2 regions of the Paenibacillus sp. FSL R7-0198 genome follow, and region 2 is predicted to be linked to the other one. Evidence: riboswitches for the same ligand, from Rfam matches in the RefSeq annotation. Region 2 holds a riboswitch; the other holds the start of a gene.

Region 1 (4,427 bases), 2.5 Mb from region 2:
ACGCCGCGCTGCGCAGCTGCGATGAGCAAGGCGCCACATATATTGTGGCTGAAGCCTGCTCACGCGAAGGGCTGGGAGCAGCCGTCATGAATCGGCTGCTCAAGGCTGCGGGGAACCAACTCATACAAGTTGGCAACCAGCAACCCTCTTAACCTCCCCTGATCATATATCAGGAGAGCTACGTACTCTTTTTCAAAACAATCAATAAACCACCATATCCACTTTCACGCCAATCTAGCTTTATGCACCACGGATATCGAGTAGATCCGTCGCCGCCGTTTGCCTTTCATCGGTCATGTTTAGGTCCTTGTCCGCATATCGTGTACAAGAACCTTTACGTGACTTGGGGGTATGGGGATGTGGGATGTGTCTGCCCATGTAGGGCAGTTGGTAACCATTTTGATCATGGCTGTTGCGCTTGGCCTCGATGCCTTCTCACTCGGAATCGGAATTGGCATGAAGGGCATTCGGCTGAGGGATGTATTGCGAATCAGTATTGTAACGGCGCTATTTCATATCATCATGCCGCTCATCGGCATGTATATGGGCAAATACGTCAGCTCCCTGCTCGGTGACATTACAACATATGCGGCAGGTGGATTACTTGTTTTGCTGGGTGCTCATATGATTCTGAATGCATTCCGTGAAGGCGATACTAAGCTGGTGGACCACCGTTCCCTGCTCGGCGTTGTTTTGTTCTCCCTCAGTGTAAGTGTGGATTCGTTCTCCGTTGGCGTTTCCTTAGGGATGTTTAGCAGTGATCTGATCTTAACCGTACTTGCTTTCGGCTTTTGTGGCGGGGTGATGTCGGTTATGGGTCTGCTATTAGGCCGTCGGGTGAGTCAGAATCTCGGGGATTACGGCGAAGCTATTGGTGGCGCAATCTTGCTTGCGTTTGGACTTTTGTTTATATTTTAGAATAAAACTTGAGATATCATATCATTCGCATCATATGTAAAATGGGGAGGCTAACACAATGAAACATATTTTATTCGTATGTACAGGAAATACGTGCCGCAGCCCCATGGCAGAGGGGCTTTTGCGAAAACTGGCATCGGAGCGTGGCATTCAGGTAGAAGTTCGTTCCGCAGGTGTGGCAGCAACGTCGGGTATGCCGATCTCTCGTCATGCTGAAGCGGTTTTGAGAGATCATAACGTTGAAGGTCCACCTCATTCCACACAACTTAGCTCTAACCTGGTAGGTTGGGCCGATCTGGTTCTAACATTAACACGGAGTCACAAGCAGCATGTCATGCAGGTTTTTCCCGATTCAGTCCACAAAACCTATACATTGAAAGAATATGTGGAGGATGATGAACAGGTATTAAGTGATGTCCAGGAGTTGGACAGCCTGTTTGCAACGCTGGAGATGAAACGTGCCCTTGGGCAAGAGATCCTGGCATCGGAGCGGGAGCGAGCCATTGAGATTAGACAACGAATTCCAAGTTTCGACATCTCTGATCCGTTTGGGGGAAGTCGTGATGATTACAATATAGCTGCAGCTGAGATTCGGACGGCATTGGACCGGCTTTTGGATAAGCTGAGATAATTCTGATCCTGCGAGGCAGGTTATAGAAATAGGACACGTGATGTAAATTAACCGTTGATTTTAGCCGCGGGTTGTTTTATGATGAAGGGGAAAACAGGGATCCGGTGTAACTGGCGACGAAGTGGGCATAACCACGATGGAGCACCGGAACAAACGGCCGGTCGCCTGGGCAAAAGAGCAATTCTGCGTTACCCGCAGACTGCTCTTTTTTTCGTCTTTCATCTGATTATTCGCTATAATAGTACCTGAGATGCCGTGCAAGAATACGAAGGACAACCAAGAGAAAGCGGGCATGATTTTATCGGGAGGCGATGATAGGATGACTATAGAGTTAGATTCGGAACAACCCGGATTGCAGGAACAGACCGCGTCTATTCTGCATGAACTGGCGCTTGCCGGACAGCTTGGGCCTGGACAGATCGTTGTGATCGGTACAAGCACAAGTGAAGTCGCAGGCGCTCGGATTGGTACGAGTGGTGCCATTGAAGTGGCACAGCAGCTTCTTGCGGGTATACGCGAGGTGCAGGAGGAATTCGGTTTTGACACGGTATTCCAATGTTGTGAGCATCTGAACCGTGCGCTGGTAATGGAGCGTTCTGTGCTTACTCGTCTTGGATTGACCGAGGTTGGTGCAGTACCCGTGCCCAAGGCCGGAGGTTCAATGGCATCCGCAGCATATCGTTCGCTGACCGATCCATGCCTGGCTGAACATGTGCAGGCCCATGCGGGACTGGACATTGGGGAGACGATGATTGGGATGCATCTCCGGCATGTAGCCGTACCCTATCGTACAGCGCTCCGCTATGTTGGAGATGCACGTGTGACCACAGCGTTGACTCGTCCGAAGTTGATTGGCGGCGAACGCGCGGTGTATCGTATGGAAGAACAACCAGATTCGACATTTTGTGACTAACATATAAAGCGAGACTAATTGGGTTACACTCCTGACTTTGATTGCATCACCATCTTCCGATCGCTGTTATCCCCAGATTTTTTATTCCCTATTTAAAGGGGAAATCCGGTGATAGCCTATGCTTCCGGAGTAGCTTTCTAAAGAAAGCTTTTTGGCGACCACTTCGTTTCTTCAGATTGGTGTTGCACTCGCCGTTTTCGTGTAAACATTAGTTTCACTTTATAAATTCACTTATAAACTGGGAGGAATTTAATCATGGAACAATTGCGCAAGAATGACCCGGCAGTACTGGAAGCGATGAATCTTGAACTGAAACGTCAACAGAACAACATCGAACTGATTGCATCCGAGAACATCGTAAGTGAAGCAGTAATCGAAGCATTGGGATCTGTTCTGACCAACAAGTACGCTGAAGGATATCCAGGCAAACGTTACTATGGCGGTTGTGAGCATGTGGACATCGTTGAAGACATCGCGCGTGATCGTGCAAAAGAATTGTTCGGAGCAGAACACGTGAATGTTCAACCTCACTCCGGTGCACAAGCGAACATGGCAGTATATCTTGCAGCGTTGAAACCTGGTGATACTGTACTCGGTATGAACCTTGCCCATGGTGGACACCTCACACACGGTAGTCCGGTTAACGCATCCGGTTTGCTGTACAACTTCGTAGCATACGGCGTACAGGAAGATACATTCCTGATTGATTATGATGAAGTACGCAAAGCGGCTTTCAAACACCGTCCTCGTCTGATCGTTGCTGGTGCAAGTGCATATCCGCGTACCATTGATTTTGAAAAGCTGGCTTCCATCGCCAATGATGTAGGCGCTTTGTTCATGGTGGACATGGCTCACATCGCAGGACTGGTTGCTGCTGGTTTGCATCCAAACCCGGTTCCACATGCGCATTTCGTAACAACAACAACACACAAAACGCTGCGTGGACCTCGTGGTGGTATGATTCTGTGCCGTAAAGCGTGGGCAGCAGCGATTGATAAAGCCGTATTCCCTGGTTCCCAAGGTGGACCTCTGATGCACGTGATCGCTTCCAAAGCGGTAGCATTCGGAGAAGCTTTGCAGCCTTCGTTCAAAACATATGCACAGAACGTTGTGAAAAACGCACAGGTTCTGGCTGAAACACTGATCGCTGAAGGATTGAACATCGTATCCGGTGGTACAGATAACCACTTGATGCTGATCGATACACGCAGTGTGAACATCACTGGTAAGGAAGCTGAGCATGTGCTTGATTCCATCGGTATTACCGTGAACAAAAATGCAATTCCATTCGACCCTACAAGCCCGTTTGTAACGAGCGGTATTCGAATTGGTACACCTGCTGCAACTTCCCGTGGCATGAACGAAGAAGCGATGGTAGCGATCGGTAAGATTATTGCCAAAACGCTGAAAAATCCAAAAGATACAGCGAAGTTGGAAGAAGCTCGTGCAGAAGTGACTGCACTGACAGACCAATTCCCGCTCTATACCGATCTTAAATACTAAAAAACTTTGCTAATGGTGTTTGTATTTGAGTGTTCTTAATGTACACACGCAGGCGGAGCAAACCGAAAGAACCTGAAGAAGCGTAGCGCTCGCCTTTATCCCCAGATTTCAACAATTATAATTGGATCAAAGAAATCTGGGGATAACAGCGATCGGAAGGTCATTCGGTTTGCGGAGCACCATTAGTGTTTACACGTTTTTGAACATACTCAACGACATAACAGCAAGAGCAAAACAGGACCGGATGGATCATTTTCCGGTCCTGTTTTTTATAGGATTCGGTAATCTGTAATGATTGGGTGCCCTTTGATGGTGTAATTCGTTGTTGGTGATGATATAATATACAGGATTTATCGAGCCCATGAATGGTGGCTAGGTATATTTGGAAATGCTTAACATGAAGAACTTACCGGAGGGACAAATTAGATGGGAAAATTAGTAATATGTGATCACCCTTTGATT
Region 2 (4,427 bases):
TTTTCCACAACCACATTCCTCCTTCAATGCTCCATCCAAACCTTCATTTCTGACTATTCATTCCTCATCATTTTCAATAAATCAGCCACACTCTATTATAACATTTTTACCCAGTAGTTCTCTATTTTTCTTGTGTTTTCTACTTAAAAAACAGAAGCTTTTTCCCAACAAAAAAACGACCGACATGAATGTCGATCGCTTACAATCGTTGGGGTTTTGTGTTGTAACTTACTTCGCCCGTTCCAAGACTGCAAAGTAATTCCCTTCATTATCAGCAAAGTTGAAGACACGCCCGGTGGGCATCTCAACAATCTCTCCAACCGTTACATGTTTACCAGACAAGTCGGCATATAACTGATCCAGGTTTTCGGTGAAGAACATTAACGAAGGTGTGCCCAGATTTACACCCGCCGACATCCGCTCCACAAACTCCTTGTCATGAAGAATAATGCTTGTCTGCGAATTTGGGGTAGGCGCAATCTCAATCCATCTCATACCCTCGTCAAGGTTTACTTCATCCACAATGTGGAATCCTGCAACTTCCGTCCAAAATGCCAGTGATTCATCCTGATTGTTGACATACAACATAACCTGTCCGACTTTGCTAAACATGGATCAATCACTCCTCTGATCATCTAATCTCTTAACATCCTGCTTATCATTCCTCAAATTCCAATAGAGTATAACATGCGGGACAGCTTTTTTATCATCTTTCTTTGCAAGTACATGCAACTTAAACTGAAGTACACTTTTATGCTTCCACTACAATTAGTTTTTTGAAGTCCCCTTATAATGTTTTAACAAGTGAAAGTCTATGAAACCCCGAGGTATAATAATTCATATCGATACTTTCCTTTTGAAAATTCATTCGTTCATAAAATACAAGCGCTGCTTCATTTTCTTCATGATCAAGTGTGTAAAGCATGACATCACTACATCCAAATTCAGCTATTTTTAAACATATTTTTGTAATCAGTGTACGTGCTACTCCCTGTCGAAGGTGTGATTTGCTTGTAACAACGCCAACGATTTCATACCGGTTAACAGTAGGCTGAAAGATATAACCAGCATGACCTATGACAACATCTGCTTCGTCAACCATGACATAATAAGCACTGATACGTTCATCCGTCATTTTTAAAAATGAATCCCAGCGCGCAGGATACTGATCGCGTATAAACGAAGGAAATTGAAAATCATGATCCGTCATCATTTTCAGCACTGCTGGCTGATCAATCGCTTGAAAAAGGCGAATAGTCATCTTTTTATCCCCTACCTCTTAGTGTACATGTAGACATCTTTTAAGTTACCAGCTTCATAATATGGATACTCTAGTTTTTGCTGAACTTGAAGGACGATCTCCGTAGACGTTAACATTTCGACCAAGTATAGAACCAGGTCAATGGAAGCCGTAACCCCCGCGCCAGTTACTGTATTACCATCACGCACTACACGCGCTGAAATTACTTCTGCACAATAAGGAGTCAATAAATCATAAGCAGATGAGTTGGTAGTAGCCCTTTTTCCATTCAGGAAACCTGCTGCCGCCACCAGTCCTTTCGTTCCCCTGAAGAATAAATAAAGTGTTTGATCAAAAGATCAAACACTTTGCCCAGGCGTACGGCATATAATATATGTGCTTCCTCGTGGTTCACTTCACGTTTACGCCAGTCACACATAACAGATATTTAACAACTAGTATACATGACATCTTTCATCACTGTATATATATGAAAATTATTGCGCGTCTTTTAACTTCTTCGTAAGATAAAGTACAACATCGTCGTCCATAATCGTTTCTTCACCCGGCTGAATGTAATGATCATGCTTGTGTACACCGTGACCGTCTGGTATGTACCCGCGATGGGCATATAGAACTTGCGCTTTGCCATAATCAGAAAATACACCTACACCAATGCCTGCTACATCCGTTCGTTCCAGAATAACTTCCTCTGCTCGGTCCATCAACCGTGAACCAATACCTTGGCGCTGGAACTTCATCAGTACATTAAAATCGTTAATTTCGGGAATGCCTTGTTCCCTGAAAAACGGGTAGCTGGAATTCCACAATACATTCACGTATCCGGCAAATTCTCCATTTAACTCGGCTACCAAGGTTACGCGCTCCCCATTCTGTTGTTCAGCCAAGTAACGAAGATACTGCTCAGCGAATCTCCCCCAACCCTGCTCCTGAAACGCCTTTGATATGATTACAGGATCGCTCTCATTTAATAGTCTGATATGTACACTCAATGATGAATCCTCCTTAAAAAGATATTTCTTCTTGCTATATTCCCAGTCTATCCCGAAGCGATGTGATGTGAGAAACATGGTGTTTGCCATGCCAAGCATACATGCCCAGATTATAATCCAGTCTTGTCGTTTCTTCCGATGAGGGATGATAAAACTGTTTGGCATAATCTGCATCTGTCAGCGCGTTTAACAGAAACACCCAACGACGATGGAGCGCATCCAGAATCTGAAGCGAGAATTCGACATCCAGGTCCCTTGAATCACTCAATTCAGCCCAGCGCTCTTCATAATAAGGCCGAATCGTTGGTGTATCCTCTGTCAGTGCCAACTTGAAACGAATCATACTGTTCATATGGCTGTCTGCCATATGGTGAATGACCTGTTTGAGCATCCATCCACCTTCTCGATACGGCAGACTTAATTGCTCTTCACTCAATCCCTTTACCGCTTCTCGTGCGCGTTCAGGCAACTCAGCAATGTCCTGAATCCACTTCTCCCGCTGTGCCAAAGTAACTTCACCCGTGTGTACAAATGGTCCTATCGGAAATCTTTCATCCATCCATTATTCCTCCTTGTTTCTATGATTCAAAATAACTTTTAACATTATCTAAGGAGCATATTCCATAAGCCAACAGTCTCTCATCTGTCCTTCATGCTGCTCATGTTTCTCCAACAGTTTAATCTTTTGGAAACCACATTTCTCGTAACAGGATATCGCTCGCAAGTTCCAGGATTGAGGGTCCATCACCACTTTACGGGCTTGTTTTTCATTAATCAGATAAGCCAGCATGGATTGCATCAACTGTGTACCCATGCCTTTATTCCAGTAGTCTACCTCACCAATAAACTGATCTGTTCCATAGATGATCTCATCCGTGTCTCCATAACCATACTCCGTTCGCTCTTCTTCCTCAAGCTCATAGAACTGAATGTATCCAATCGGATGTCCTCCATACTCAACGATACAACGAGTAGCATCATCTTTCTGATTGTAAAAATGTTCTCTCACTTGCTCCAAATCATGCGGCCGATCACGTCCTTCATAGTATTGAAGAACTTCCGGGTCTGACAGCCACTTCACCAGATGTCGTTCATCTTCTGTTTCCAAGAAACGTACGGTGATTTCATTCGATTCATATACATTCATCATTCTGATTACTCCTTATTGATCTCCAGATTCTCACCCGTAACCCAACTCAGATCCTTCCCTAACAAATGCTCGTTGTGAACATAATACACCATTGGATTCTCAAGCGGCTGAGTCGTTCCATCCAAAGATTTGAGCGTTAACCGCAACTTGTAGCTCCCTATCTCATCAGGTATCGCAAATCCTATCAGATTATCAGTTGATTTCATGGTTTTCCCCTGCGCCTTCAGATACTTTTCCAGAATGACTTGATCCAAATAGGAGCTGCCAACAGACGAAGGCATGTACCACGCATCATCTTGTTCCTCAGTGAATGTGACCCCTTCCCATCCCGGGACGACGGGATACACCATATGTTGATCCTTGTCTTCTCTTTTTCGCGTTATCTCTAACTCTACCTCAACTGCATCCGTATCAATCTGCCTGATTGTGCCTGCCATCACAACATCCTGTGCACTCACACTTGGAATTACATAGCTGTATATGAGCAGAGTCACCAAGAGAATTATGGCTATTCCCGTAAGCCAAAATATTGTACTTTTACGCATCGGTCTGGTCCTCCCGTCTGGTTATTCATACTTCCGGAGCAGCTCCTTCTCTGTTAAAGATTGCGTTAACCCATCCAACTCGGGTGAAGCCGTCCAATCACTGGAGGTATTCAATCCATATTTGATGGTATGGATCGCTACAATAATAACTGCCATCTTCTGCGATCATTTTATATTTCTGTTCCCCGTTCGCCATCTGCTCGAAGCTGGTTTTGACACCAGTCTCACCATATTTCTGTTCTGAAAATTCTGTGTTCAATCGCCTTCATCTCCTGACAAAAAATCCCTTTATTCTAACATTCGACATCGGCTAGGCGAATCTCCTGTTTGGGTATGCGATATATCTTTGCTAAAATTTGAAACGCTTCTCTTCCGGCTTCCGTATTAAGGTCGAAGTCGTATGTATCCCCTATAATAAAACCATCTGATCTGGAGGTTGAGCGCATGTCATTTTTTAAGAAAATGTTAGCCAGTGTAGG

What was found. A riboswitch is a leader RNA that binds a small molecule or an ion and turns the genes downstream of it on or off. The one in region 2 is predicted to bind ZMP and ZTP.
Region 1: it holds a riboswitch for ZMP and ZTP, as region 2 does, so the genes downstream of both, MKY87_RS13010 (TIGR01440 family protein) here and MKY87_RS24130 (DJ-1/PfpI family protein) in region 2, are expected to answer to the same signal.

What each region holds. Positions count from the first base shown of each region.
Region 1 covers NZ_JBBOCB010000001.1:3,015,052-3,019,478, reverse strand. Annotated here, with positions in the region: gene MKY87_RS13025 (L-threonylcarbamoyladenylate synthase) at 1-152, shown strand, start outside; gene MKY87_RS13020 (manganese efflux pump MntP) at 358-918, shown strand; gene MKY87_RS13015 (low molecular weight protein arginine phosphatase) at 977-1,549, shown strand; ZMP/ZTP riboswitch at 1,646-1,727, shown strand; gene MKY87_RS13010 (TIGR01440 family protein) at 1,869-2,462, shown strand; gene glyA (serine hydroxymethyltransferase) at 2,718-3,965, shown strand; gene upp (uracil phosphoribosyltransferase) at 4,392-4,427, shown strand, end outside.
Region 2 covers NZ_JBBOCB010000001.1:5,502,062-5,506,488, reverse strand. Annotated here, with positions in the region: gene MKY87_RS24140 (VOC family protein) at 229-612, opposite strand; gene MKY87_RS24135 (GNAT family N-acetyltransferase) at 788-1,261, opposite strand; gene MKY87_RS24130 (DJ-1/PfpI family protein) at 1,273-1,551, opposite strand; ZMP/ZTP riboswitch at 1,604-1,685, opposite strand; gene MKY87_RS24125 (GNAT family N-acetyltransferase) at 1,738-2,253, opposite strand; gene MKY87_RS24120 (YfiT family bacillithiol transferase) at 2,288-2,812, opposite strand; gene MKY87_RS24115 (GNAT family N-acetyltransferase) at 2,861-3,400, opposite strand; gene MKY87_RS24110 (hypothetical protein) at 3,409-3,948, opposite strand; gene MKY87_RS24105 (hypothetical protein) at 4,046-4,207, opposite strand; gene MKY87_RS24100 (sporulation protein) at 4,393-4,427, shown strand, end outside.